Regions from separate parts of the Pantoea sp. App145 genome, predicted to be linked through region 4. Evidence: predicted binding sites of a transcription regulator. Region 4 holds the regulator's gene; each other region holds the start of a gene.
The links. Region 4 encodes Fur, which represses iron uptake genes when iron is present. Its sites were predicted from a motif close to ATAATAATGAGAACNACTATCAA; they were not measured.

Region 1 (6,295 bases), on a different replicon from region 4:
GCTGCTTATGTTTCATTAGGCGGTCTGGGACGGTTAATTATTGATGGGCGCGCACAAAACGATTATCCACAGATGATTGCTGGCGCAGTGCTGGTGGCATTGCTGGCACTGCTTGTTGATTGCTTTTTTTCACTGCTGATCAGAATCATTGTTTCCCCTGGCATTTTACGGCGGGAGTCCCTGCTGAAATCACCCATTCGTTTATTTTCTACACGCAACCGGAGTCTGCTTAAATGAAATTGAGTCATTTTTTTGCCGTGTCACTGTTTTCTCTCGCGTTTGCTCAGGCATCCTATGCGGCAACGCCAACAACGATTATTGTCGGATCGGCGGATTTTCCTGAAAGCCAGCTGTTAGCGACTATTTATGCGGATGCGCTGGCAGCGAAGAATATTCATGTTGAAAGGAAAATGAATATCGGCAGCAGGGAGGTATACATGCCCGCGCTCACTGATGGCTCGATCAACCTGATTCCGGAATATACCGGTGCGGCTCTGCAATATTTTGATAAGAATTCTACGGCGAAAAGCAGCGATCAAGTGACCAGTGACCTGAAGAAGGTGTTGCCAAAAGGGATTGCCATGCTGACGCCCTCACAGGCTCAGGATGTGGTGACCCTCGCGGTAACGAAGAAAACCGCCAGTGAATATAATCTGAAAGATATCGATGATCTTAAGGATCACAGTAAAAATATGATCCTCGGCGGTCCGGCAGAATGGAAAACCCGCCCGGAAGGGATCCCCGGATTAAAATCAGTCTATGGGTTGAATTTTAAATCCTATAAAACGCTGGATGTCTGTGGTCCGCTGACGCTTTCTGCCCTGGAACACGGGCAGGTGAATGTTGCCTGTGTGTTCTCCACCGATCCTGCCATTAACACCAAAAATCTGGTGTCGTTAAAAGATACCAAAAATCTTAATCCGGTGCAGAATGTCGTTCCCTTGCTGTCCGCCGATAAGGCAGATAAGACCGTGAGTGATACGTTAAATGCGATCTCTCAGGCGTTAACCACGGAAGATTTGATTGCGATGAATGCGCGTCTTAATGATCATGATGATTTTGATACGATCGCCAATGACTGGCTTAAAGCACATAAAATAAACTAACTCCACACGGTGGAAGAGGAAACTCTTCCACCTGATTATCATGACGGCTGGATATGAAATGAAAGACTTCATGCATGCAGTGTTGATGAAGCAAGAGCGTGTGATATTAAGCGATCAGGGATGTTCCGTTGACGATATTGTGGCGATCGCTGCCGGGGCTAAGGTTTCACTTGATACTGCCTCTCTGGAAAATATGCGCAAAACGCAGATGCTTATGCAGAGCGCAATAACCAGTGGCATGCCAATTTATGGTCTGACAACCGGTATCGGTGATTTGTATTCCGTCAAATTAACCCCTGAAGAGATCAAACGCACCCAGCTGAATATGCTGCGTAGTCACGCCAGCGGGGTAGGTGAACCGCTCGATGCCAGCAATGTCAGGGCGATTATGGCAACCATCATTGTGGCGATGCTGAAAGGTGCCAGTGGTGTGTCACCTGAGTTGCTCGCCACTATGGTGGCAATGCTGAACCAGGGGGTGATTCCCCGCGCCCCAATGGGTGGTTCGGTGGGGTATCTGATTGCGACGGCGCATATCGGGCTGGCGGTATTTGGCGAAGGCGAGTCCTGGTATCAGGGCGAACTGTTATCCGGCGCTGAAGCACTGCGTCGTGCTGGTATTGCGGTGCGTGAACCGGGGCCGCGCGAAGGGCATGCGCTGATCAGTGGCACTTATGAGATCAGTGGGCTCGGGGCGATAGCACTGGTCCGCTGTGAGGCGCTGATCAAGCTGGCCGATCTGGCTGGTGCGATGAGTCTGGAAGCCATGAAGGGGAATACCCGTGGTTACGATCCACGTTTGCATCGCTTTCGTCCGCATCCTGGTCAGACCGAAACCGCCGAACGCTTAGTGAAAATTTTAGCGGACAGTGCAATCCTGGCTCACTATCGCGATCATCGCTTGCAGGATGCGCTGAGTTTGCGCTGTATTCCGCAGGTGCACGGTGCGGTGCGGGATGCTATCGCCTGGTGCCGACGCGTGCTGGAGATAGAAATCAACTCGTTAACTGATAATCCAGTGTTTATTGTTGAAGATAACGCGTTAGTCGCCCTGCCTGGTGGTAATGGGCATGGTGCCCCGGTGGCACTGGCGCTTGATCACCTGGCGATAGCGATTGCCACTTTATCAACGATATCTCAGGCCCGCAGCGATCGGCTGGTGAACGGCCATCTGAGTGGTTTACCGGGATTTCTTTCCGCTGATCAGGGCGGTGGTTCGGCATTCTCCATCTCGCCTTGCGTGGCGGCGGCGTTGTCTGCTGAGAATCGCCTGCTGGCGGCCCCGGCGTCAGTACACACCATGTCTACGGTGGCGGGACAGGAGGATCATATTTCGCAGGGCGCGGCATCAGCGCGTAAAGCGCAGGCTGCCACCCGTAATCTGGCCGATTTATTAAGTGTCGAATTGCTGTGCGCGGCCCAGGCACTGGATTTTCATGCACCATTACAACCCGCCACTGTCACCTCAGCGGCACTGCAATTGATCAGAACAAAAGTGGCGTTTCGCGATCGTGACCGCGCCATGTACCCGGATCTGGCGGCGGTTCGTCAGTTCATTGATAACGGCGAGCTGAATAAAATTGTTGATGCGGTGATGGCATAACGCGCGTCAGGCACCCACCCGCTGGGTGCCTGATAAAACGATCAGAACACGACGGAATAGTTCAGCCCAAAGGTTCGGCCTCGCCCCTTGTAAGTATAAAGACCGGCATCACCGTAGGTCGGACTGTACAGACCCGGCGCGCGCTGGCCCCAGACGGTGGTGTAATCTTTGTCCAGCAGGTTTTCGACACTGAAGCTGAGTTTGCCGATTGGCAGGTCATAACTTCCCAGCAGATCCACCGTGTTGTAACCATTGATTTTTTTGCCATCCGCATCGGAAACATCGAAGGTCTGGGTGCTCTGCACTCGCAGATTCCAGTTACCTGGTGCCCAGTTGAGCCAGGCGCTGACTTTAGAAGGGCTGGCGCTATCCACGCTCAGCTTCTGCCACTTTCCTTCGACACGGGTTTCAGATTTGATCAGATTGAAATTGGTCCCGGTACTCCATTCGCTGTCGCTAAAGAAATAATCCACCTGACCTTCCACGCCATAAATGCGGCGTTTGTCGTCGTCGAGGTTAATCGTCATGTCTGTTTTGTTGATGCTGATGGTTTTATCCGACAGGGAATAATAGGCCGCGATTTGGGTTCGCACATTATCGCCGGTAAAACGCCAGCCAAGTTCATAGGCATCAACCTTGATACCGTCCAGTTTTGAGTTATTGACGTTGACGCTATTGGTCAGATTGTAGTGACCATTACTGAGCTGATAGGTGCCGGACCCGTAATATTTCGCCAGATCCGGGATTTCAAAGCCTTGCGAAAAATTGAACCACAGCTGCTGACGTTCCGTCAGATGTCCCAGGATACCCGCATTGAAAAGCAGGTTGTTGTAGTCGGTGGTGCCGCCAGGAACCGCATCTGCCGAGTTGGCTCGACCAGTGGCAATCGCCTGCTGCTGGGCATAGCCGACAAAATCATCCACTTTATTTTTGGTGTACTGATAACGCACGCCGCCGCTCAGCGTGATGGCGGCAAAGTCGTAGCTGGATTGCAGGAACGGCGCGAGGTTAGTAATACTGTAACCCGGGTAGCGACCCACATTGTACGCATTGTTCAGCGTCATCCCACCACTGGCGGCAGCGGTGGTGAGGTCAAAAAATTGCTGATTAGCATCAAAGGTTTCATGTTCTGCATCGAGACCATAAGTCAGCGTCAGGGCATCAACCGGCTTGCTGTTAAGCGTCAGTTTTCCGCCATAAAAATCCGTTTTTTGTTGTGACGCACCGATGCTGGTAACGCGCCCGCCACTGAGCGTCGGGAAGGGGTAAAACGTCAGACTTTCATCGCGATAGTAAATCTGGGCAACCAGATCCTGACCGAGAAAATCGGTATTCGAGTATTGCAGATTAATCAGATGACGTTCAGTGCCGGGCAGACGATCTGAATCCAGATTGCCGCTATTGTAAGCATTACCCGAGCCTGTCACGGCGGAGAAGTTCTCTCCCAGATACAGGCCGTGTTTGCCATCCGATTCGCTTTTATAATACTGCGTTGTCAGCTGCAATTGCTGATGGTCGTCGATGTTGAGCGTTCCGGTGCCCATGACATCCAGGCGGTCGGAATATTGCAGCCCGGTCTGGGTGTTATCGATAATGACTTCATCACCCTTACCGTCATACCAGCCACCGTAACGCTGGTATGCCACTGACAAGCGTCCAGCTGCCTTGTCATTACCGCCACTGACTGCTGCGGCGATGTTCTCATCATGATCGTTATGACTGTTAAATCCGCTTTTAAGCCCGGTTTGAACTTCAACCTGCGTCTCTGGCTGACCTTTTTTGGTGACGATGTTGATCAGGCCGCCGGTACTGCCGCCGCCATAAAGCGATGTCGCCCCTGAAATCACTTCAATGTGTTCGATATTAAAAGGATCGATGGAATCCAGCTGACGGCTGTCGCTACGCGATGAATTGAGACGCACGCCATCAACCATCACCATCATGGAGCGTCCGCGCATATTCATACCGTAATTGGTCCGTCCCTGACTGCTTACGTCCATACCCGGAATGAGCTGCGCCAGAATTTCCTTCAATTCCTTGCCGCCCCGAGCCTGCTGTTCGATCTCGGCCTGTTCAACAATCCACGTGGTTTGGGCCATTTCCGTCACGCTGCGGTGTGAACGGTTGGCAGACACCACCAGCTGTCCATCTGGTGACTCCTCCGCCCAGGCCACGGAAGAGAGCATGGCAATCAGGCAGGGTTTTATGACCCAGAGATAAGGTTGTTTCATGGTTATCTTTCCCAGAAAGTGTTTTATGTTATTGTTTAATAGTGATTTTATTGCAATTCGGGTGGAGCACAGAAGAAGGGTGAGTCATAAATACCGGCCGGGTCATCGCGCTAATACCCGGATTTACAGAAGGGTGATTCATAAGGGAAACTCATCTTATTGTTGATAATGATTATCGTTATAATAAGTATTTCTTTTACATTCTCAACAACATCCTGAAATATTTACACACTTATTTTTAGCGAAATCCTCACAAAATTAATGCGTTTGTCCTTCCGGATGGCGGGAAGATGCGCCTTGCGCTGGCACAATCTTCCATTGCAAAACCCGAAATCTGTCTCAGGCTTTTAAACTAATACGCCGCACCGGCAGCGCCTGAAACACCCGGCGGCTCGGTCTATCGGCGGTGGGGGACAGTAGTAGTTCGCAGGTGGCTTCGGCCATCTCGGCCAGCGGCTGGGAAAAGGTGGTGAGTTGATAACCCAGCCAGCTGGCCTGTTCGATGTTATCGAAGCCAATGACACTGATATCCTGTGGAATGCGTAAACCAAACTCATATCTCGCCGCATCCATAAACCCGCAGGCGATAAGGTCGGTTATGCAGAACACGCCATCCGGGCGTGCTGTCTGACTCAGCAACTCCCGCGCCGCATCGACACCGCTTTGATAGCTGGCGCTACCGGGCCTGACCAGCGACACCTGAGTCCCGGCTTCAGCCGCGGCTGCCAGAAAGCGGGTTTCGCGGATCACCATACTTGGCGAGCGCGCAGAGGAGGAAACCAACGCGATCTGCTGACAGCCCGCGTTAACCAGCAGCTTAAAGGCTTCATTCATGGTCGAGCTGTAATCGATCTCAATGCTATCTGCTCCGGCAAACTGCCCCATGCGGTTGATCACAATCACCTGTTGACCACTTTGCAGACATATTTCAATCAGCGAGCTGGGGGGTTTGCCTGACAACACAATGGTTGCCGTGGAACGGTAGTTAAGCGTCTGTTGCAGGGCTTCTCTGGCGCTGTCCTCGCCGTCATCGGTGTTGATCACCATCACAGCCCGGCCATATTTATTCAGGCTGCGGGTAAGGTGCTCCAGTAAACTGGCCTGGTACGGCGACGCCAGATTGCCGCCGAGGATACACACCGGGCGGCTGGCCTCTTTGGAGAGGCCACGCGCCAGATGATTGACGTGATAATTAAGCGCCTGTGCGGCCGCGAGCACTTTACGCCGGGTTTCCGCCGAAACGCTGCTGCCAGGGGTAAAGGTGCGCGACACCGCGGAACGGGAAACGCCCGCGAGGCGCGCCACCTCGGTGGCGCTGGCAAAACCCGGATTTTTATCGCTCATGACGCAAACCT
Region 2 (6,295 bases), 490 kb from region 4:
CACGGTTTTGCGCCTGGCAATGAGCAAACCGGCATCGCCTCGCAACCGGACGATGCCCTGCCCGCGCTGGAAATTACCCACTGGGGTATTGGTGCAAGGCTGCGTGCCGCGTCATATTTGCCCGGCACGCCCCAGCTGTGGGCGACACCGGGTGTGCCACTCGGCAGCAGCGCTCCCCGCTGGTAAGTTACTCTGCGTCGTCTTCGCTTTCCGCCAGCTCGTCGCGCATCGCCTGAATCGCTTCACGGCTCAGCATCGCCAGCGTACGGTAGAACGCGGTGCTGGCATGCGCTTCCACTTTGCCCAGGAACGCACCGCACCACGGCAGCAGGTAATCATCAAACAGCGCCAGTTGTGCGGCAGACTCATCTTCCGCCGACTGGTCTTCCAGCCAGGAAGCTGCCAGCAGCAACTGACCGAAATGATCCGCAGGGGCTTCACCCAGCGGCATGCCACGCGAGCTAAGAAACGCGCGCACCTCAGCTTCGGTTGGCCCGTTCGGCCACTGCGATGCGTAAGGCGGCACGCTGCAATCGCTGCCCACGAACAAGGCGTTGTAATCCGCCGCCAGCGCCTGCGGGTCGCTGTTCTGTTGCAACCGGGTCAGCAACTCATCCTGCTCCAGCGGCCACTGCGCCTGTAATTTGCCTTCACGTAACAAAGTGAACAGCGGCATCAGCAGCGGGTCCTGCGGCTGACGATTGAACAGCGAGCCGATGACGCGGCAAAGAATGGAAAACTCATTCATACAACAGGATTCCTTGAGGAAAAAATTTAAAAATCCGCCAGTTCGGCAATATGCTTGCCGGTGCGCTGTTCGAGAAAATCGAGCAGGCGGCGCGGCGTGACATTTAACACGCGATCTTCGGGAAAATCCACTTCCCGCGTAATGCGCAGACAATGCTCGAAATGACCGAGAGTAAAGGCGGTATGGGAATCGGAACCAAACGCCAGACGGCCTCCGGCATCACGCACCGCTTCAGCGATAGCGCGACAGTTGGGCTCACTGCCTGGGCGTGAATGGGTGAACGACGAGTTGTTGATCTCCAGCGCCACATCATAATGCGCCGCCGCTTCGGCAATGGCGCGGATATCGACCGGAAACTTAGGATTACCCGGATGGCTGATGATATGCACCAGGCCGCCAGCCATCGCCGCGATCATCGCTTCGGTATGGTGGGCTTTATCGCGCGGGGCATACACCGGCTCATGGAAACCGGCGACGATCAAATCCAGCGCGTCCAGCATCGGGCCGCTACAGTCGATCTCACCCTGCTGATTTTTGATATTGGCTTCAATGCCACGCAACACACCGACACCATCAATCACGCGCGGCCAGATGCGCATGTTGACGAAGTGCCAGTAATGCGGCGCATCGGCCATATCCGGACCGTGATCGGTAATCGCGAACAGCTTCAGACCGTTTTGTTTCGCCTGCACGACATAGTCATGCAGCGTGCTGTAGGCATGGGTACTGGCAACGGTATGCATATGTAAATCGACGGGATACATCGGTTTCTCCTGACAGGCCGTCTGCAACAGGCAAACGGCAAAGTGATTTAATAACCGCGCTGACGATCAACCAGACCGGGGGCTTGCTGCCCCTGCTCCAGCTTAAGTATGGCATCTGCAATATAATCCATCGCCTCTTGCGGCAACGTCATTGCGGCATTATGTGGCGTAATTGTGACATGCGGATGTGACCAGAGTGGATGGTCTGCCGGTAATGGCTCGGTCTGGAACACATCCAGCGTCGCGGCCGCCAGCTGCCCGCTGTTGAGTGCCGCCAGCAAATCGTCCTCCACCACATGCGCACCACGCGCAATATTGAGGAAAAATGCCCCTTGTGGCAGACAGGCAAACAATTTTTTATCGATCAGGTGGGTGGTTTCTGCTGTGGTCGGCAACAGATCAATCAACACCTGGGTGCCATCCAGAAAGGCTGCCAGCTGGTCAGCGCCATGAAAGGTTTGTATTCCCGCCAGGGTTTTCGGCGAGCGGCTCCAGCAACGCACCGGAAACCCCCACTGGACCAGGCTCTGTGCCACGCTGCGGCCCAGTACGCCCGCGCCGAGGATGCCAATGGTGAAATTTTCCCGCGTGTAACCATCAAGCTGCTGCCACTGCGCCTGCTGTTGCAGGCGTTGATAGTCAGCGAAGCGACGAAACCAGCCCAGTACACACCAGGTGGCATACTCCTGCATCTGCAGCGCCATACCGGTATCTTCCAGCCGGAATAACGGTACGCTGGCCGCTAACATTTGCGGATGCTGCTGTACCTGTTGCAGGATTTCGTCTACCCCCGCCCCCATGCCAAAAACGCCTTTCAATGCCCGTCCACTGAGCATTTCTACCGGCGGCGAACGGACCACCGCGTAATCCGCCGGGGCGTTGTCGCCTGGCTGCCACTGCCGCACCTGCGCCTGCGGCAATCGCTGTTGTAACCCACTGAGCCAGCTCTCCGGGTCTATCGATGGGTGATACCAGATGATCTCCATACTGCTCTCCATTTTTTTCCCTCAGACTCAGGGAAATAGCGCCGCAGGGCAAGTAAAAACCTTAGCGTTAATGCAATTTCTGCCGTGATTAATTCAGGGTGCTTCACATTTCCGGCGCTGCAGGCGGCCATCCCCCCCGATAGCGACTAAAGTTGTTTGGGTGGTCAATGCGTTAGCGCACCACTTTTTCGGACAAGGAGAAAAACCGATGATAAAAAATGTCGTATTCACGCCGGGGCATTTTCGCCTGTTGCTCAGTACCGCCCTGCTGATGGGGGCCGTCACTGCCGGGGCCGCAGATAACAACCGGATGCTCAGTAGCCAGCCACAACCACCCGACGTGCGTCTCGGCCCCCTCTTCAATGCCGTTCAGCAGGCTAAATTTTATCCGGACCAGAAAACCTTTGCCGATGCGGTCCCGAAATATAATCCCTCTTCGATTCTTGCCGACTGGCAGATGCAAAAGAACCAGCGCAACTTCGATTTAAAACATTTCGTCAATGCCAACTTCACCCTGCCTGCCACCCAGGATAACTATGTGCCACCTGCCGGGCAGAGCCTGCGCGCGCACATTGATGGCCTGTGGCCGGTCCTGACGCGTTCAACCCCCAACACCGGCCAGTACGATTCGCTGCTGCCGCTGCCGAAACCTTATGTGGTTCCCGGTGGTCGCTTCCGTGAGGTTTATTATTGGGATAGCTACTTCACCATGCTCGGTCTGGCGGAGAGCGGTCACTGGGATCGGGTACAGGATATGGTGGATAACTTCGCCTCTGAGCTCGATCGTTACGGTCATATCCCCAACGGTAATCGCAGCTACTATCTGAGTCGCTCGCAACCGCCGTTCTTCAGCCTGATGATCGATTTGCTGGCAAGCCATGACGGTGATGGCGTGTATACGAAGTATCTGCCGCAGTTGCAGAAGGAATATGACTACTGGATGGCAGGCAGTGACAACGTCGCCGCAGGCCAGGCCAGCCAGAGGGTGATCAAACTGAGCGACGGCACCCTGCTTAACCGCTACTGGGACGATCGCGATGTGCCACGTACCGAATCCTGGCTGGATGACGTCAACACCGCGCAGAAGGCACCGCAACGCGATATAAAGCAGGTGTACCGCGATCTGCGTGCAGGTGCAGCCTCCGGCTGGGATTTCAGTTCCCGCTGGTTTACTGATGCGCATAATCTGGCCTCGATCCGCACCACGCAGCTGGCACCTGTTGATCTGAACAGTTTGCTGTTCCATCTGGAACAGACCTTAGCCAAAGCGGAGAAGCTGGCGAAAAACAACGATCGGGCACAGCAGTTTGCCGCGCAGGCAGAGAAACGCCAGGCGGCGATTAATCGTTATCTGTGGAATGAGCAGCAGGGTTGGTACGCCGATTACAACTGGCAGAAAAAGCAGGTGCAACCACAGCTAACCGCCGCCACCCTGTTCCCGCTTTATATGCAGCTCGCCAGTGATAAACAGGCGGATCGCACGGCTAGCGCAGTGGAGAAACAGCTGCTGAAACCCGGTGGACTGGTGACCACCACGGTGAATAACGGCCAGCAATGGGATGCACCGAATGGCTGGGCCCCCCTGCAATGGGTAGCCGTGACCGGGCTGGAACATTATAAGCAGCCGCAGCTTGCACAGCAGATTGGTCAGCGCTTCCTGCAAAACGTCCAGATGACCTATGACAAACAGCACAAGCTGGTAGAAAAATACGTGGTGGAAGGTGCCCAGCTTGGCGGTGGCGGCGGTGGTGAATATCCCCTGCAGGACGGCTTCGGCTGGACTAATGGCGTGACGCTGATGCTGCTCGACAAATATTGTCCGAAAGATAAAACCTGTAATAGCGCACGGGATATTCCCAATATGCCAACGCTAACCACGGCGCATTAATACACATCCTGTAGCGGCGCGATTTATCGCGCGTCTTTAAAAACCGCGCGATAAATCGCGCCGCTACGGCATTGCCCCTTCAATTCCCCCGTAGCTCCCTCGGACTGTTAATTTTCCTCACAGCAATGCGGCGTTTTTTTTACATCTTGAAATGACCTTATCTAAAAGATAATAATTCTCACTCTAATTTTTATTTCTATTAACGCTTTCTGGCAGCCCACTGCCTTTTTCTGTCTGAGGACTTATCATGACCCGCCTGTTTACCCTCAATCGTTGCCGTGTGTTTTGCACACTGGCACTGGCGTTGCCCGGCATCAGTTTCGCCGAGGATGCGCTGGTGGTGACCGCTCAACCACAGGAGAACGCCACTTCGCCGACCCAGGGTTACCTGGCCACCCGCAGCAGCGGCGCGAGTAAAACCGACCAGCCACTCATCACCACACCACAGTCAATTTCGGTGGTCACACGGCAACAGATGGAAGACCAGGGGGCAACCGATCTTAATCAGGCCCTGAATTACACCCCCGGCGTGTTTACCAACTTTGGCGGTGCCGCCACCCGTTATGACACCATCTCGCTGCGCGGCTTCCACGGTGGCGATGTGGATAACACCTTCCTCGACGGCCTGCGCGTGATGAGTGATGGCGGCAGTTTCAATGTGTTGCAGGTGGATCCCTGGTTCCTCGATCGCATCGACGTGATCAAAGGTCCTTCCTCGGCGTTATATGGTCAGACGGTACCCGGCGGCCTGGTGAATATGGTGAGCAAACGCCCGCAGTTCGCCGAAGAGGGGCACTTCCGGCTGTCAACCGGCACCAATGCCACCAACAGCGCCGCCTTTGATTACACCAATGCAATCAACGATCAATGGGCGTTTCGTCTCACCGGCATCACCCGCAACAGCGACACGCAATACGATCATACCCGCGAAGAGAAGTACGCCATTTCGCCCCAGTTGATGTGGCAGCCGGACGAAGATACCAGCCTGATTCTGCGTGCTTACCTGCAAAAAGATCCTTCCGGTGGTTATCACGGGTCCGTCCCTGCCGAAGGTACGCTGTACAGCCATAATGGCCGCAAGCTGAGCGACAGTTTCTATGAAGGGGATAGTGCCCTCGATCAATTCAAACGTCATGAGCAGATCTATAGCTATGATTTCTCCCATCGTTTCAATGAAGTGTGGTCGGTGCATACCACCGGCAGCTACAGCCACTCCAATGTTGATCTGGACCAGGTCTACCAGATTGGCTGGGATGCCACCAACCCGGACCTGCTGACCCGTTATTATTCCGGTGAGCGCTCCTCGCTGTCAGCGTGGGCGACGGATAACCAGTTGCAGGCAGATTTCAGCACCGGCGCATTGCAGCATCGTGTCACCCTCGGCGCTGAGTATCATCGTTATAAGAACGATATTTTGAGTGCCAGCGGCTATGCCAGCTCACTCAATCCGTGGACCGGCGAAGCGGTGGGTACCATGCCGGATTATGACTGGGCCGCAGAGACGCGCCGTTACTATCAAACCGGTCTCTATTTACAGGATGAGTTACAGCTGGATCGCTGGCATATGGATCTTTCCGGCCGTTATGATCGTATCGTCTCCGAAAATGGCACCAGCCGCCGCCAGGACGACCATATCAGTGGCCGTGCAGCCCTGCTGTATGCCTTGGATAATGGTATTTCGCCTTATGTCAGCTGGAGCCAGGCAATTACGCCCGCCTCGCTGACCGATCCCAATGGCAACCAGTTGAAACCGACCACCTCCGAGCAATATGAAGCCGGGGTGAAATACCAGCCGGTGGGCACACGGGATATGTACTCGGTTGCGGTGTACGACCTGACACAGAACGATGTCGCCAACCGTGACGTGATATCCGGCACCTATACGCCTTCCGGCAAGGTCCATTCACAG
Region 3 (6,295 bases), on a different replicon from region 4:
AAACCGCAACAAAATACAGAGAGTACCTTATCATCCCGTGAAAACTCGATCCTTTACTGGAGCAGTACCGGTAAAACTTACCCTGAAATTGCCCGCATACTTAATATCACCGTTAGTACGGTGAAGTTTCATATGGGAAATATTGTCAGAAAGCTGGGTGTTAAGAATGCAAAACATGCTATCAGTCTGGCAATCGAGCTTAACATCATCTCCCATCCTTCAGATAAATAAATCTGATTGGGGAAATATCCTGCCAGCGCAGTGCTGGCAGGGTGGTGAATCACATCAGAACGACAGGGTTAATCCGGCATAATAAGCACGACCTGGTTCGTTATAGGTCGATGCGCCATCATTTTCACGATAAATACGTTTATCAAACAGGTTGTTGATCCCTGCATTGGCGCGCAGGTTTTTAGTGATATCGTAATTCATGTTTAAACCGAAGATGGAGTAGGGACTAATTTCCCGATTAGAAATTGCACCGACTTCATTACGTATTTCAGCATATTGACGGGGTTTCTGCCTGCCGTACTGGGTCCAGTTAATATTGGCATCCAGTTTCTCTGTAACCTGCCAGTCAAGCTGCGAGTTAATGGTAAACTCCGGGATAACAGACAGTGGATTACCTGTTTTCTTGCTTTCTGAACGGAACATATATGTTGCGTTGGTGCGCCATTCCAGCGTATCGCGCACCAGCGGAATCGTTAGATTTCCTTCCAGGCCTTCAACAATCGCTTTACCACCATTTTCCCAGCGTAACACGTTATAGCCGTTAGAGGCATAACCCACCAGGTCATCACCCGCGACAATTTTGTTTTTGTAATCATTACGGAACCAGGTAATCCCGGCGATATAACCATCATGATTAAATTCGATACCGATCTCTTTATTGACGCTGATTTCCGGATCGAGGTTTTCATTACCTAATAAATAACAGCTACCAGTGGTGAGACCTACCGGACAACCATTGCCACGCGTGGAAAGCAGATACCCCTCGGTAGACTGATAAAGATTCGGTGCTTTAAATGCGCGCGCAATACCCGCCTTTAAGGTGAAGTAATCGCCCAGACCTTGCGAAATATTAAGACTCGGGCTCCAGTTAGCACCGAACTTATTGTGATAATCAAAGCGTAAGCCCGGGATAACTTCGGTACTGTCGGTGGCGGCAATATTATCTTCAAAAAACAGCGAGCTGATGGTGGCGCTATTTTTACTGCTGCGTGCAGATGGGTCGCCTGATACGCCGTCAATAATGACACCGGATTGATCGGTTGCGCTCATTGAGGCAGGGTCGTTTAATTCGTCACGATTCCATTCTGCACCTAATGTGACCGTTTGATCGACCAGCAACTGCACCGGGAAGTTGATTTCTCCCCCAGCGCGATAGCTTTCAAGACGACTGGTAGCGTAGCTATCGCTGTTGATCATCCCCTCAACGCGACCCGTTGAACCCTCTTGCAGGCGTGTGTTGTTGGTTTTCTCATAATTGAAATTGAGTTTTGACGTACCCCAATCCCAGATGCCATTCCAGGCCAGACCATAGCTCTGGCGGTACATGCGATTGGTTTCATCACCGTAGAGCGATTCAACCAGGCCATTCGGACTGATATTGCCGTTGCTGTATTGGGTGTCCCCGGCATAAATATTACCCTGGCGGCTGTAGCCGTAGCTGAAATCAACAACTTGCAATGGGGTAATTTTCCAGGAGAACACCGTGTTGATGTCTTTATTGCGTACGCCTTCACGGCCTGCTGCATAGGATCCGTTTTCATTGGTATTGATGTTATAAGCGTCGGCATCGGTTTTATTGATGTTACCGAACAGGCGCATGGTCAATGCATCACCGGCCAGCGGGCCACTGAGGTTGAAGTTGGCGCGTTTAGTGGCACCTTCTTTATCATCTTCTGGCTGGTTGGTGAACAGAGACAGTGAACCATGCCAGTCATTCGTTGGGCGTTTAGTGATGATGTTCACCACACCCCCTGCGGCACCCGAACCATAACGGGAAGCGGCCGGTCCACGAATCACTTCAATACGTTCCACCATTTCGGCTGGCACCCAATTGGTATCGCCACGGGTATCACGCTCGCCGCGCCAGCTGTAGCGAACGGCGTTGCGAGAGGTGACAGGGACACCATCTATCATGATCAATGTATTTTCCGGTCCCATCCCACGAATATCGATTTGACGATTATTACCACGGCTACCACTGGCGCTGTTGCCGGTGAGATTGACACCTGGCATTTTGCGAATGATGTCGGATAAATCGTTAACAGGGGGGCTTTTTTGAATGTCTTCCGCAGTAATGGTTGAAACACCCGGCTGTTGTTTCAGTTCTTCTTCCGCTGTGACAATCATCGATTCATCGTCAGCCAGTTTTTCGGTGGGTTCCTCATTGGCGGCGTAAGCTGACGTACTCAACAGCCCGGCCAAAAGCAATGCGATGGGATGCTTTTGGTTACATTTGGTTGCATTCACTTAATCGTTCTCCCTGTTTTGTTAACACTTGTAAGTAAATACGCATGATAATGAGAATGATTATCATTGTATATCAATGATAAGGAATCTCCTTTTTTTCTCCTTTTTTGGTTAATAAGTAGCCTAATCTGGCGGTGACTTGATGCTTAAAGGTTTCTGAGAAGGGAATATAGCTAATATAATTACAACATACTTAAATGTGACGACGTCACAACCCAGGCTCCTCTGCTCGTATTAGATTAAGCAGATGGCGAGAGCAGCTATCATTGAGCTGGTCGGCATGACGCCGACCCAAGGACTGCGGGGCGCGAATTGGCGTGCGCACCGGGATTGACGTTAAAGACGTCAGAGATGGATAAGAAGAACATTATCCCTGCAATATTTTGACTATTGCTTTACCCACACTGGCAGCAGACTGTGGATTCTGCCCGGTGACTAAATGCCCATCCACCGAAACCTGATCCTGCCATGCAGCCGCACCAGCAATAATCGCGCCCTGCTGCTGTAATTTGCTGGTCAGTAAAAACGGTACGACGTTTTCCAGCTGCACAATATGTTCTTCTTCATCGGTAAAGGCACTGACTTGCTTGCCCGCGACCAGCAGCTCGCCGCCATCAAGCGTGACATTGATCAGCGCGGAAGGGCCATGGCACACCGCTGCTACCACGCCATTGTGCTGCCATATCTCGCGAGTCACGCGTTGAACCGCTGCACTCTCAGGAAAATCCCACATCGTGCCATGTCCACCCACGTATAACACCCCAGCGTATAGCGCTGCATCCACGTGCTCCAGTGCTGCGGTATGCGCCAGCTTGTACTGGAAGGTCTCATCTCGCCAGTAATGCGCATTGACGGGATCATCCAGCTCAACGCCATATACCGGCGGCTTGCCACCTTTAATTGAAGCAAAATCTACGCTAAATCCGGCTTTTTCTAGCTGTTCAAGAGGATGGGTTAATTCGGGAAGATAGAAGCCCGTTGCGCCATCGGTCGAACCCAGTTTGTTGTGGCTGGTGAGCACGAACAGTATTTTTTTAGCAGACATCATGGTTCCTTAGCGACTGAAGTATCTGATTCGCTAGTATGGGGTATTGGCTCCCATCAGCATTATCGGCATTTATGATTTCAGTTATCATCACAGGTGATAACAGCTGTGCTTGCCGAATACTACAGTCCGTGCTGAAATAATTTTCACCATTAGTCTTTGCGATAGCCATCATGTCAATTGATATCAGAACCATGGACCTCAACCTGCTTAAGGCACTTGATGCATTGCTGGATGAACGTAACGTGACGCGTGCGGCCAACAGGCTGGCGCTGACACAACCTGCGGTCAGCGGCATGCTAACCCGACTGCGTGAGTGTTTTGACGACCCGTTATTTACCCGTACGCAACGCGGCATTGTGCCAACGCTGCGGGCGCTGGAACTGGCTGCGCCGGTTAAACAGATCCTTGCTGAAGTTAACGGGCTGCTACAACCTAAAGCGTTTGATCCGGCCAGTGCAGAGATGACCTTTACCATCGCCGCGACCGACTACGCACTTCGTGCCGTGGTGGTTCCCTATATGGAAGCATTACGTAAACTCGCACCTGGTATTCGAGTTGCAGTCGTGCCCGTAAATAATGATCAACTGACTTTTCAATTCGAGCGTGGTGATATCGACATCGCGTTGATTACACCGGACACCACACCACCAGATTTACATGCCCGCGCGCTATATGATGAAGAGTATGTCTGCCTGTTGCGCCGTGACCATCCGGCAGCGCAGGGTAACGGCATCACTCTCGACGATTTCTGTTCTCTTGATCATGCTCTGGTGTCTTATCACGGCGGGCAGTTTCATGGTGTCACCGATGACGCGCTGGCAGCGCAGGGGAAAAAGCGTCGTGTCTCATTATCGGTCAGCAGTTTTCTGGTGTTGCCGGAGATTCTGCGGGTTAGCGATTTGATTGCTGTGGTGCCGCGCAGGTTAGCGGTGAATACCGAAGGGTTGCGGGTGATTACTCCGCCACTGGCGATTCCAGGTTTTACCAAAAATGTTGCCTGGCATGAACGAACTCACCGTGATGCAGGTTACCGCTGGTTGCGCGGTCTGCTGTTTGAAACCGTCGCCGGGTAAAAGCATCGCCCCGATCCATTAATTGACAACCGATGGACGCATTGAGTCAGTAACCCATTAAAATAAGGCAGTGACTGATGCTGATGTTGCTGAAGGTGTCGAACAGCTATCCGCTTGATGGTAACGCCAGCAAAAAGGTTGCAACAGGGAACGGGTAATACTAATAAAGGAGAGTGCCATGGACACTCTCCTTTACTGTTAAATCAGAAAATCATCCAGCGAACCGCCAGCGTCAATGACGCTTTTGATTGGCGATGGCGTACGGCCCTGACCCGTCCAGAATTTTTCTTCACCATTTTCATCAGTGAATTTATATTTGGCCGGACGTGGTGCGCGTTTCGCTTTAGGTTTGCTTTCGCCCTGGGTTAATTGCGCCAGTTCAGAAATATCGATACCGTCGTTAAGCAGCATCTCTTTATACAGCGCCAGCTTCTCTTCTTTCTCACGCAGCGCGGCATTTTCCGCAGCCGCTTCATCACGACGTTCGGCGATTATCGCGCTGAGCTTTTCCAGCATTTCGTTTAAAACTTCAACCTCAACATCTCGTGCCTGTGCACGCAGTGTGCGAAGATTGTTCAATGCCTTCAGTGCATCGCTCATAAAAAACCCTTGATTATTGTCTTACACATGCAAAAAAGGGCATTCTACGGGAAAATGACACAAAAGAAAATATTGTCGTGTATGCAGAATTGTCTTGAAAATAACGAGACAGCAGGCAATGAAATTATAACCTGATATCTCGTTGGGCTACATGGGGATTATTTAAGCATCACGATAAAAAGGGAAACATCCGGTAATCAGTGCAACCAGCAGTAATACCAGACAGGTAATAAATGACCAGCGCAGAGTGAAACGTTGCGCCTGAGCATAATCCAGCTTCAGCATACCAATCAGTAAATAAGTTGAGGCCACCAGCGGGCTGAGAATATGTACTGGCTGGCCCACTAGCGCGGCGCGCGCCATTTCAATCGGTTCGATACCATAATGTCCAGCTGCCTGAACCAGCACCGGCAGCATGCCGAAATAAAACACATCGTTGGAGACCATCCAGGTCACCGGAATACTGATCACCGCAGTAATCACGGCCAGATAAGGACCGAGCGCCGGAGGAATTACATTCACAATCGCGGTTGCCAGGCTATCTGCCATGCCGGTTTCGGAGAAGATCCCGGTAAACACCGCAGCGGCGAAGATTAAACCGGCCACGGCGAGGATGGCTGGCGCATGGCGTGCCATCTGCTCCTGTTGCTGACTGAGCTGTGGGTAGTTAACGACAAACATGAAAGCCGTTGCCAGCATAAACAGGTACGCCATTGGCACCACATCCAGCACCAGCAGTGTCATCAGCGCAATGGTCAACGCCCAGTTAAACCAGAAGCGCCAGGCTACACAGGGTTTTTCTTCAAACTGCAGGCCGCTAATCGTCGCCGATGACCCGCCATCAAAACCTATTCGCTTGCGCTCACTGCGGCCCAGCAGCCACGCCATCACGAAGGTCCACACCACGCAGGCCAGCAGCGGTAACAACATGGGCACAAATAAGGTGGCGACATCGGCATGGACTGCCGTAGCAGCACGGGCGGTGGGGCCACCCCAGGGAAACATATTACCCAGCCCGGTACATTGCAATAACAGGCAGGCAACGCTCAATTTAGATAAACCAACGCGTTCATATATCGGCATAAATGCTGACAGG
Region 4 (6,295 bases):
CTGCTTTCTGTGCCGACGTTGCTGAGGCCTGCAAACGGTTGTAGCTCGGTGCACCAAAACGCGCAGCCAGCTCATCATAATGCTGCTGCGGGTTTTTACCGGTTACCGCCGTAATTTCTGCGGCCAGCAGGCACATGATGATGCCGTCTTTATCCGTGGACCAGGCTGTGCCATCGAAACGCAGGAAAGATGCCCCGGCGCTCTCTTCACCGCCGAAACCAAAGCTGCCATCAAACAGGCCATCAACAAACCACTTAAAGCCAACCGGTACTTCCACCAGCTTGCGGCCAATATCGTTCACCACACGGTCAATCATCGCACTGGACACCAGAGTTTTACCCACGGCGACATCTTTGCCCCATTGCGGACGATGCTGGAACAGGTAGTTGATCGCTACCGCCAGATAGTGGTTTGGATTCATCAGACCAGCCGGAGTCACGATACCGTGGCGGTCATAATCCGGGTCGTTACCGAATGCCAGGTCGAATTTGTCGCGGTAAGCCAGCAGGCCAGCCATGGCGCATTCTGACGAGCAGTCCATACGCACTACGCCATCTTTATCCAGATGCATAAAGCGGAACGTCTGATCGATCGCATCGTTAACGATGGTGATGTCCAGCTTGTAGTGCTCGGCAATACGTTGCCAGTAGGCCATGCCGGAACCGCCAAGCGGATCCACACCAATTTTCAGGCCCGCTTTCTGAATCGCCTGGAAGTCAATCACCTGCGCCAGACCTGCCACATATGGCTGAATCAGATCCTGTTCAACGATATGACCGCTGGCCCACGCCTGATCCAGTGGCAGACGCTTCACCTCTTTCAATCCACCTTTCATCAGCTGGTTAGCACGATCTTCCACCACTTTAGTGACGTTAGTATCGGCCGGACCACCATTTGGCGGGTTGTATTTGATGCCACCATCTTCCGGTGGGTTGTGCGACGGTGTGATAACAATGCCATCAGCCTGGGCACCACCACGTTTGTTGTGCTCCAGGATGGCGTTAGAAATCGCCGGCGTCGGCGTATAACCGTTGTCCTGCTGCACAATCACATCCACGCCGTTAGCCGCCAGTACTTCCAGTACAGACAGAATCGCCGGTTCAGACAGCGCATGCGTGTCTTTACCGACATAGCACGGGCCAGTGATGCCGTTCTTTTTACGTTCTTCCGCAATCGCCTGAGCAATCGCCAGAATGTGCATTTCGTTGAAGCTCTGACGTCCTGCGCTACCACGATGGCCGGAGGTGCCAAATTTCACCGCATGTTCCGGATTAGCCACATCAGGCTGCAAAACGTAGTACTGAGAGGTTAATTGTGCAACGTTAATCAAATCGCTCTGCTGGGCGGGTTGCCCGGCACGGGGGTGATTGGCCATTGGCGCTTCTCCCTGACGCTTCAGTTTAAATGGTGCCGCAAACTTTCTCTGTCAGTTCCGGTGGGAACTGCATGGCTAACATGATGTGCTCCACCATGCTGCATTTGCGACCAGTATTGGTATTGGTGATCACCCAATACGGCGTGCCGGGCACGTGCTTCGGCTTAGTATGGGTGCCATTTTGCAACAGCGTATGCTCGTCACCCGCGAAATAAACACGGGTACGCCCCTGCAGTGACGCAGTGGCCTCAGCAAAGGCTGCGGGATCAAGACGATAGAGCGTTGACAAGACCAGCATGAAGCGGTTAACCGCCTTTTTTTGCTCCGCATACTCATCGGAAAGTAGCAGTTCACGTACCGCGCGAACGCGATCCTGCGGGCGCGGTTCGCTGCGCACTGGCTGTGATTCTTTTGCTACAGCCTGAGCCACAGCAGGGGTTGCAGGGGCACTCTGACCGGCAGTGAACTTCAGCATGCGGCGCAAAATTTCGGAGGCGCTTTCGCCAATGTGCTGGGTGTGGCTGGCAATATAACGGTAGAGTTCTTCGTCAACTTCAATCGTTTTCATCTTTTTCCGTACGATTCTGGCAAATGACAGAACCACGCATTTCTGCAAAGGCCTTAGCAAAATCCTGCCGTGCAAAATGTGAGCGGGTTCTAACATGAGGATTATAAAGTTAAATCCCAGGCTGCCGATAGCGCTGGCATCGTTTCAGGGCAAAAGTCAGATAATGCCCTAATACCCACCTGGCTGGCTCCTGGACAGGTGGATCCATGATAACCTAAGCGAAGCTCACAACCGTAAGAACTTTGCCATGATTTTGAATGCCCGTCTGCAAACTGAACAATCTGCCCCCGAAGCTACCCCTATTCTGTTAATTCATGGCCTGTTTGGCAGCCTGGATAACCTTGGTGTACTGGCACGTGGCCTGCGCGATGCCTGCCCTACCCTGCAGGTTGATGTGCGTAATCACGGCCTCTCCGGCCGCAGCGAAATCATGAACTATCCGGCGATGGCGCAGGATATTGTCGAAACGCTGGATGCCCAGGGCATCGATCGTGTCAGCGTCGTTGGTCATTCGATGGGCGGTAAAATTGCCATGGCGTTAAGCGCCATCGCACCGCACCGCATTGAAAAACTGGTGATGATCGATATCGCTCCGGTCGATTATCAGACGCGTCGCCATGATGAAATTTTCGCCGCTATCCGTGCCGTAAGCGCAGCAGGTGTGACGCGCCGCAGCGAAGCCGCTGAGGTGATGCGCACCCTGCTGGATGAAGAAGGCGTGATTCAGTTCATTCTGAAATCGTTCCAGGACGGTGAATGGCGGTTCAATGTGCCGGTGTTGTGGGATAACTACACCACTATCTCCGGCTGGGAAGAGATACCTGCATGGCCACATCCGGCGCTGTTTATCCGCGGCGGTGATTCACCCTATCTGGATAATCAGCACCGTGATGCGTTGTTGCGCCAGTTCCCCCAGGCACATGCGCATGTCATCAGCGGCGCCGGGCACTGGGTCCATGCCGAAAAACCTGAAGCCGTTTTGCGCGCAGTGCGCCGATTTTTTGTACTGTAAAAGCAAAAGCTTGCCGCGAACCGTTTAAGGTTGGCGTAGTCAGGGGCGCTGGAGTATGATGTCGCGCTAAAAATTTGCCACGGATGATTTTTTCACCGTGGCCGGGCCGATAATGTATAAATCGCGCAGCGCCTTTCCGCCGTTCGCGCCCACTCAGTTTTACAAATCATGGCAAAAGAACAGACTGACCGTACCACGCTCGATCTCTTCGCTGATGAGCGGCGTCCCGGTCGCCCCAAAACCAGTCCGCTGACGCGTGACGAACAGTTGCGGATTAACAAACGCAATCAGCTGAAACGCGATAAAGTGCGAGGATTGCGTCGTGTTGAGCTGAAAATGAGCAGCGAGGCCGTTGATGCACTCAACACCCTGGCTGAGCAACAAAACATCAGCCGCAGCGAATTGATTGAACAAATGCTGCTGGCGCAGCTCAAACTGTCGTAACAGGTGCAGACCGCACGCAGGAACAAAAGTCACGGCTTTACAAGTTCCGCCACTTTGCCCGGTCTGCTATCATTCGCTGTCATTACATATTCAATATCAGGATTTAAGAGGTCACTTAACCCATGGCAATCGTAGGCATTTTCTTCGGCAGCGATACCGGCAACACTGAAAACATTGCAAAAATGATCCAGAAACAACTGGGTAAAGACGTGGCCGAAGTGCATGACATTGCCAAGAGCACTAAAGAAGATCTCGAAGCATTCGATATTCTGTTGCTGGGCATTCCGACCTGGTACTACGGCGAAGCACAGTGTGACTGGGATGATTTCTTCCCGACGCTGGAAGAGATCGACTTCAATGGCAAACTGGTTGCGCTGTTCGGCTGTGGCGACCAGGAAGATTATGCAGAATACTTCTGTGATGCGATGGGCACCATCCGTGACATTATCGAGCCAAATGGTGCGGTGATTGTCGGTCACTGGCCGACCGAGGGTTACCACTTCGAAGCATCCAAAGGTCTGGCCGACGACAAACACTTCCTTGGTCTGGCTATCGATGAAGATCGTCAGCCGGAACTGACCAACGAACGTGTTGATAAGTGGGTGAAACAGATTTTCGATGAGCTGCAGCTGAAAGACATTATCGAAGCCTGATCCCCTTTCCTACTCAATGTGGGCGCTGGCTCACATTGAGAATCGGAAATTCCTATAAAAATAATAGCCACGTTTTTTTAACTTTTACCTGCAAATCTGTAGAATACCCGTAACGGTCATCCGCTTATTCCTCTGGCATCAGAATGAGGCTGAGTGAAATGGAAACAAAGACCTGTACGATCCCCGCCGGCGTTAGCGACATTTATCCCTACAGCCATTGGTGATTTCAGGACATGCCCTTGGTTTTCATTTCACTGCTTGAGTTCTATAATGAGACGCAAATGAGAATGCGCGTGATCGACATCCAAGGCCCTGCGCCGCAAGTGACTAGCAAAGTAACAGGACAATATCCGCATGACTGACAACAACTCCGCATTGAAGAAGGCTGGCCTGAAAGTCACTCTACCCAGACTGAAAATTCTGGAAGTGCTTCAGGAACCCGAGTGCCATCACGTCAGTGCGGAAGATTTGTACAAACGCCTGATCGACATGGGCGAAGAGATTGGTCTGGCAACGGTATATCGCGTTCTTAACCAGTTTGATGACGCGGGTATCGTGACTCGTCATAACTTTGAAGGTGGCAAATCCGTCTTTGAACTGACGCAACAGCATCATCATGACCACTTGATCTGCCTGGATTGTGGCAAAGTGATCGAGTTCAGTGATGAGTCTATTGAGACGCGTCAACGTGAAATCGCAACACGTCACGGTATCAAACTCACCAACCACAGCCTGTACCTGTACGGCCACTGTGCGCTGGGAGACTGCCGCGAAGACGAGACGCTCCACGATAAGCAATAAAATGTGCTATGCAGTATGAAAAAACCGGTGCCAGGCACCGGTTTTTTTATTCCTGAGATTACAGAACCAGCGTTTCCTGCAGGTAACGCCAGCGTGGAATGGAGGTGGTGCAATCCAGCACCGCCAGAGAAATACGACTCTGGTTGTTGCCGTTCATCATCTGCAACTCACGATATTGAATAGTCACTTCCTGGCTTTGCTGTGAAATGATGGCGTGTTCGCTGGTCGCGATGCGCATCCCTTCCCGCTGACCACGTAACTGGCGGAACAACACCTCCATCGCATTTAAATCCAGCTGTTTACCTTGCGGGGTCACCATTTTGAAATCCGGGTGAAAATGCGAGAGAAACAACTCAATGCTGTCGTCAGTGTCCTCTGACTGATTAAAAATACGTTCGATAAGCTGATGTAAAACCACTACGCTGTGTTTGGCTTCCTGAGCGAGACTCGTCATTTTTTTTCCTTTTACAACCCGCAGAGCAACGTCTGGGAGCGCATAGCCTACCTGAAATACAGTTTTTCACACTCGCAAATGGATTAATTTTACTAAAGTCAGATTAGTTGCAAATCCCGGTAACAAACGCATTTCACACCCCACAGCATAAAAGGTTGCCAGCCCGAAATTACAACCAATAAAAAAGGGCGATTGCTCGCCCTTTCGTGATGATATGGTGATAACGACAAAAAGGATTAATCGCCGATTTTCGCCCAGGTATCACGTAAACCGACGGTGCGGTTAAACACCAGCTTAGAGGGCTGCGAGTAAACGCTGTCTGCGCAGAAATAACCTTCACGTTCAAACTGATACGGCGCCAGCGCATCGGCGTCACGCAGTCCAGGCTCGACAAAGCCCTGTTTGATTTCCAGCGAATTCGGGTTAATGGTGGTGAGGAAGTCCTCAGCCGCTCCCGGATTTGGCACGCTGAACAGACGATCGTAGAGACGGAATTCCGCAGGTAACGCGTGGATCGCTGAAACCCAGTGGATCACACCCTTCACCTTGCGGCCATCAGCCGGATCTTTGCTCAGGGTATCAACGTCACAGCTACAGTAGATGCAGGTGATATTGCCTTCTTCATCTTTCGCCACGCGCTCTGCACGGATCACGTAAGCATTACGCAGACGGACTTCTTTGCCCAGCACCAGACGTTTGTACTGTTTATTGGCTTCTTCACGGAAATCCGCACGATCGATCCACACTTCGCGGCTGAACGGCACATCACGCGTACCCATCTCCGGTTTGTTGGGATGGTTTGGCATGGTGATAATTTCTTCATGACCCGCAGGCAGATTCTCAATCACCACTTTCAGCGGATCGAGGACCGCCATCGCACGCGGCGCGTTCTCGTTAAGATCGTCACGAATGCATGACTCCAGCGATGCCATTTCCACGATGTTGTCCTGCTTAGTCACGCCAATGCGGCGGCAGAACTCACGAATCG

Region 1: a site for Fur is predicted at 5,109-5,131, ahead of RCF31_RS27520 (TonB-dependent siderophore receptor). Genes of this name have one in related genera too.
Region 2: a site for Fur is predicted at 4,552-4,574, ahead of RCF31_RS05015 (TonB-dependent siderophore receptor). Genes of this name have one in related genera too.
Region 3: a site for Fur is predicted at 2,523-2,545, ahead of RCF31_RS21525 (TonB-dependent siderophore receptor). Genes of this name have one in related genera too.

The regions. Positions count from the first base shown of each region.
Region 1 is NZ_CP133294.1:205,897-212,191, forward strand. It holds gene RCF31_RS27505 (ABC transporter permease) at 1-237, shown strand, start outside; gene RCF31_RS27510 (ABC transporter substrate-binding protein) at 234-1,106, shown strand; gene RCF31_RS27515 (HAL/PAL/TAL family ammonia-lyase) at 1,192-2,709, shown strand; gene RCF31_RS27520 (TonB-dependent siderophore receptor) at 2,751-4,940, opposite strand; gene RCF31_RS27525 (substrate-binding domain-containing protein) at 5,280-6,284, opposite strand; gene RCF31_RS27530 (inositol monophosphatase family protein) at 6,274-6,295, opposite strand, start outside.
Region 2 is NZ_CP133290.1:1,116,222-1,122,516, forward strand. It holds gene RCF31_RS04990 (CoA transferase) at 1-186, shown strand, start outside; gene RCF31_RS04995 (TorD/DmsD family molecular chaperone) at 188-748, opposite strand; gene RCF31_RS05000 (phosphatase) at 775-1,512, opposite strand; gene ghrA (glyoxylate/hydroxypyruvate reductase GhrA) at 1,560-2,498, opposite strand; gene treA (alpha,alpha-trehalase TreA) at 2,707-4,386, shown strand; gene RCF31_RS05015 (TonB-dependent siderophore receptor) at 4,634-6,295, shown strand, end outside.
Region 3 is NZ_CP133291.1:348,587-354,881, reverse strand. It holds gene RCF31_RS21530 (helix-turn-helix transcriptional regulator) at 1-231, shown strand, start outside; gene RCF31_RS21525 (TonB-dependent siderophore receptor) at 286-2,478, opposite strand; gene RCF31_RS21520 (type 1 glutamine amidotransferase domain-containing protein) at 2,846-3,523, opposite strand; gene RCF31_RS21515 (LysR family transcriptional regulator) at 3,697-4,599, shown strand; gene RCF31_RS21510 (H-NS family nucleoid-associated regulatory protein) at 4,798-5,199, opposite strand; gene RCF31_RS21505 (CitMHS family transporter) at 5,362-6,295, opposite strand, start outside.
Region 4 is NZ_CP133290.1:1,601,955-1,608,249, forward strand. It holds gene pgm (phosphoglucomutase (alpha-D-glucose-1,6-bisphosphate-dependent)) at 1-1,375, opposite strand, end outside; gene seqA (replication initiation negative regulator SeqA) at 1,401-1,943, opposite strand; gene ybfF (esterase) at 2,191-2,955, shown strand; gene ybfE (LexA regulated protein) at 3,124-3,399, shown strand; gene fldA (flavodoxin FldA) at 3,522-4,052, shown strand; gene fur (ferric iron uptake transcriptional regulator) at 4,407-4,853, shown strand; gene RCF31_RS07375 (hypothetical protein) at 4,912-5,307, opposite strand; gene glnS (glutamine--tRNA ligase) at 5,544-6,295, opposite strand, start outside.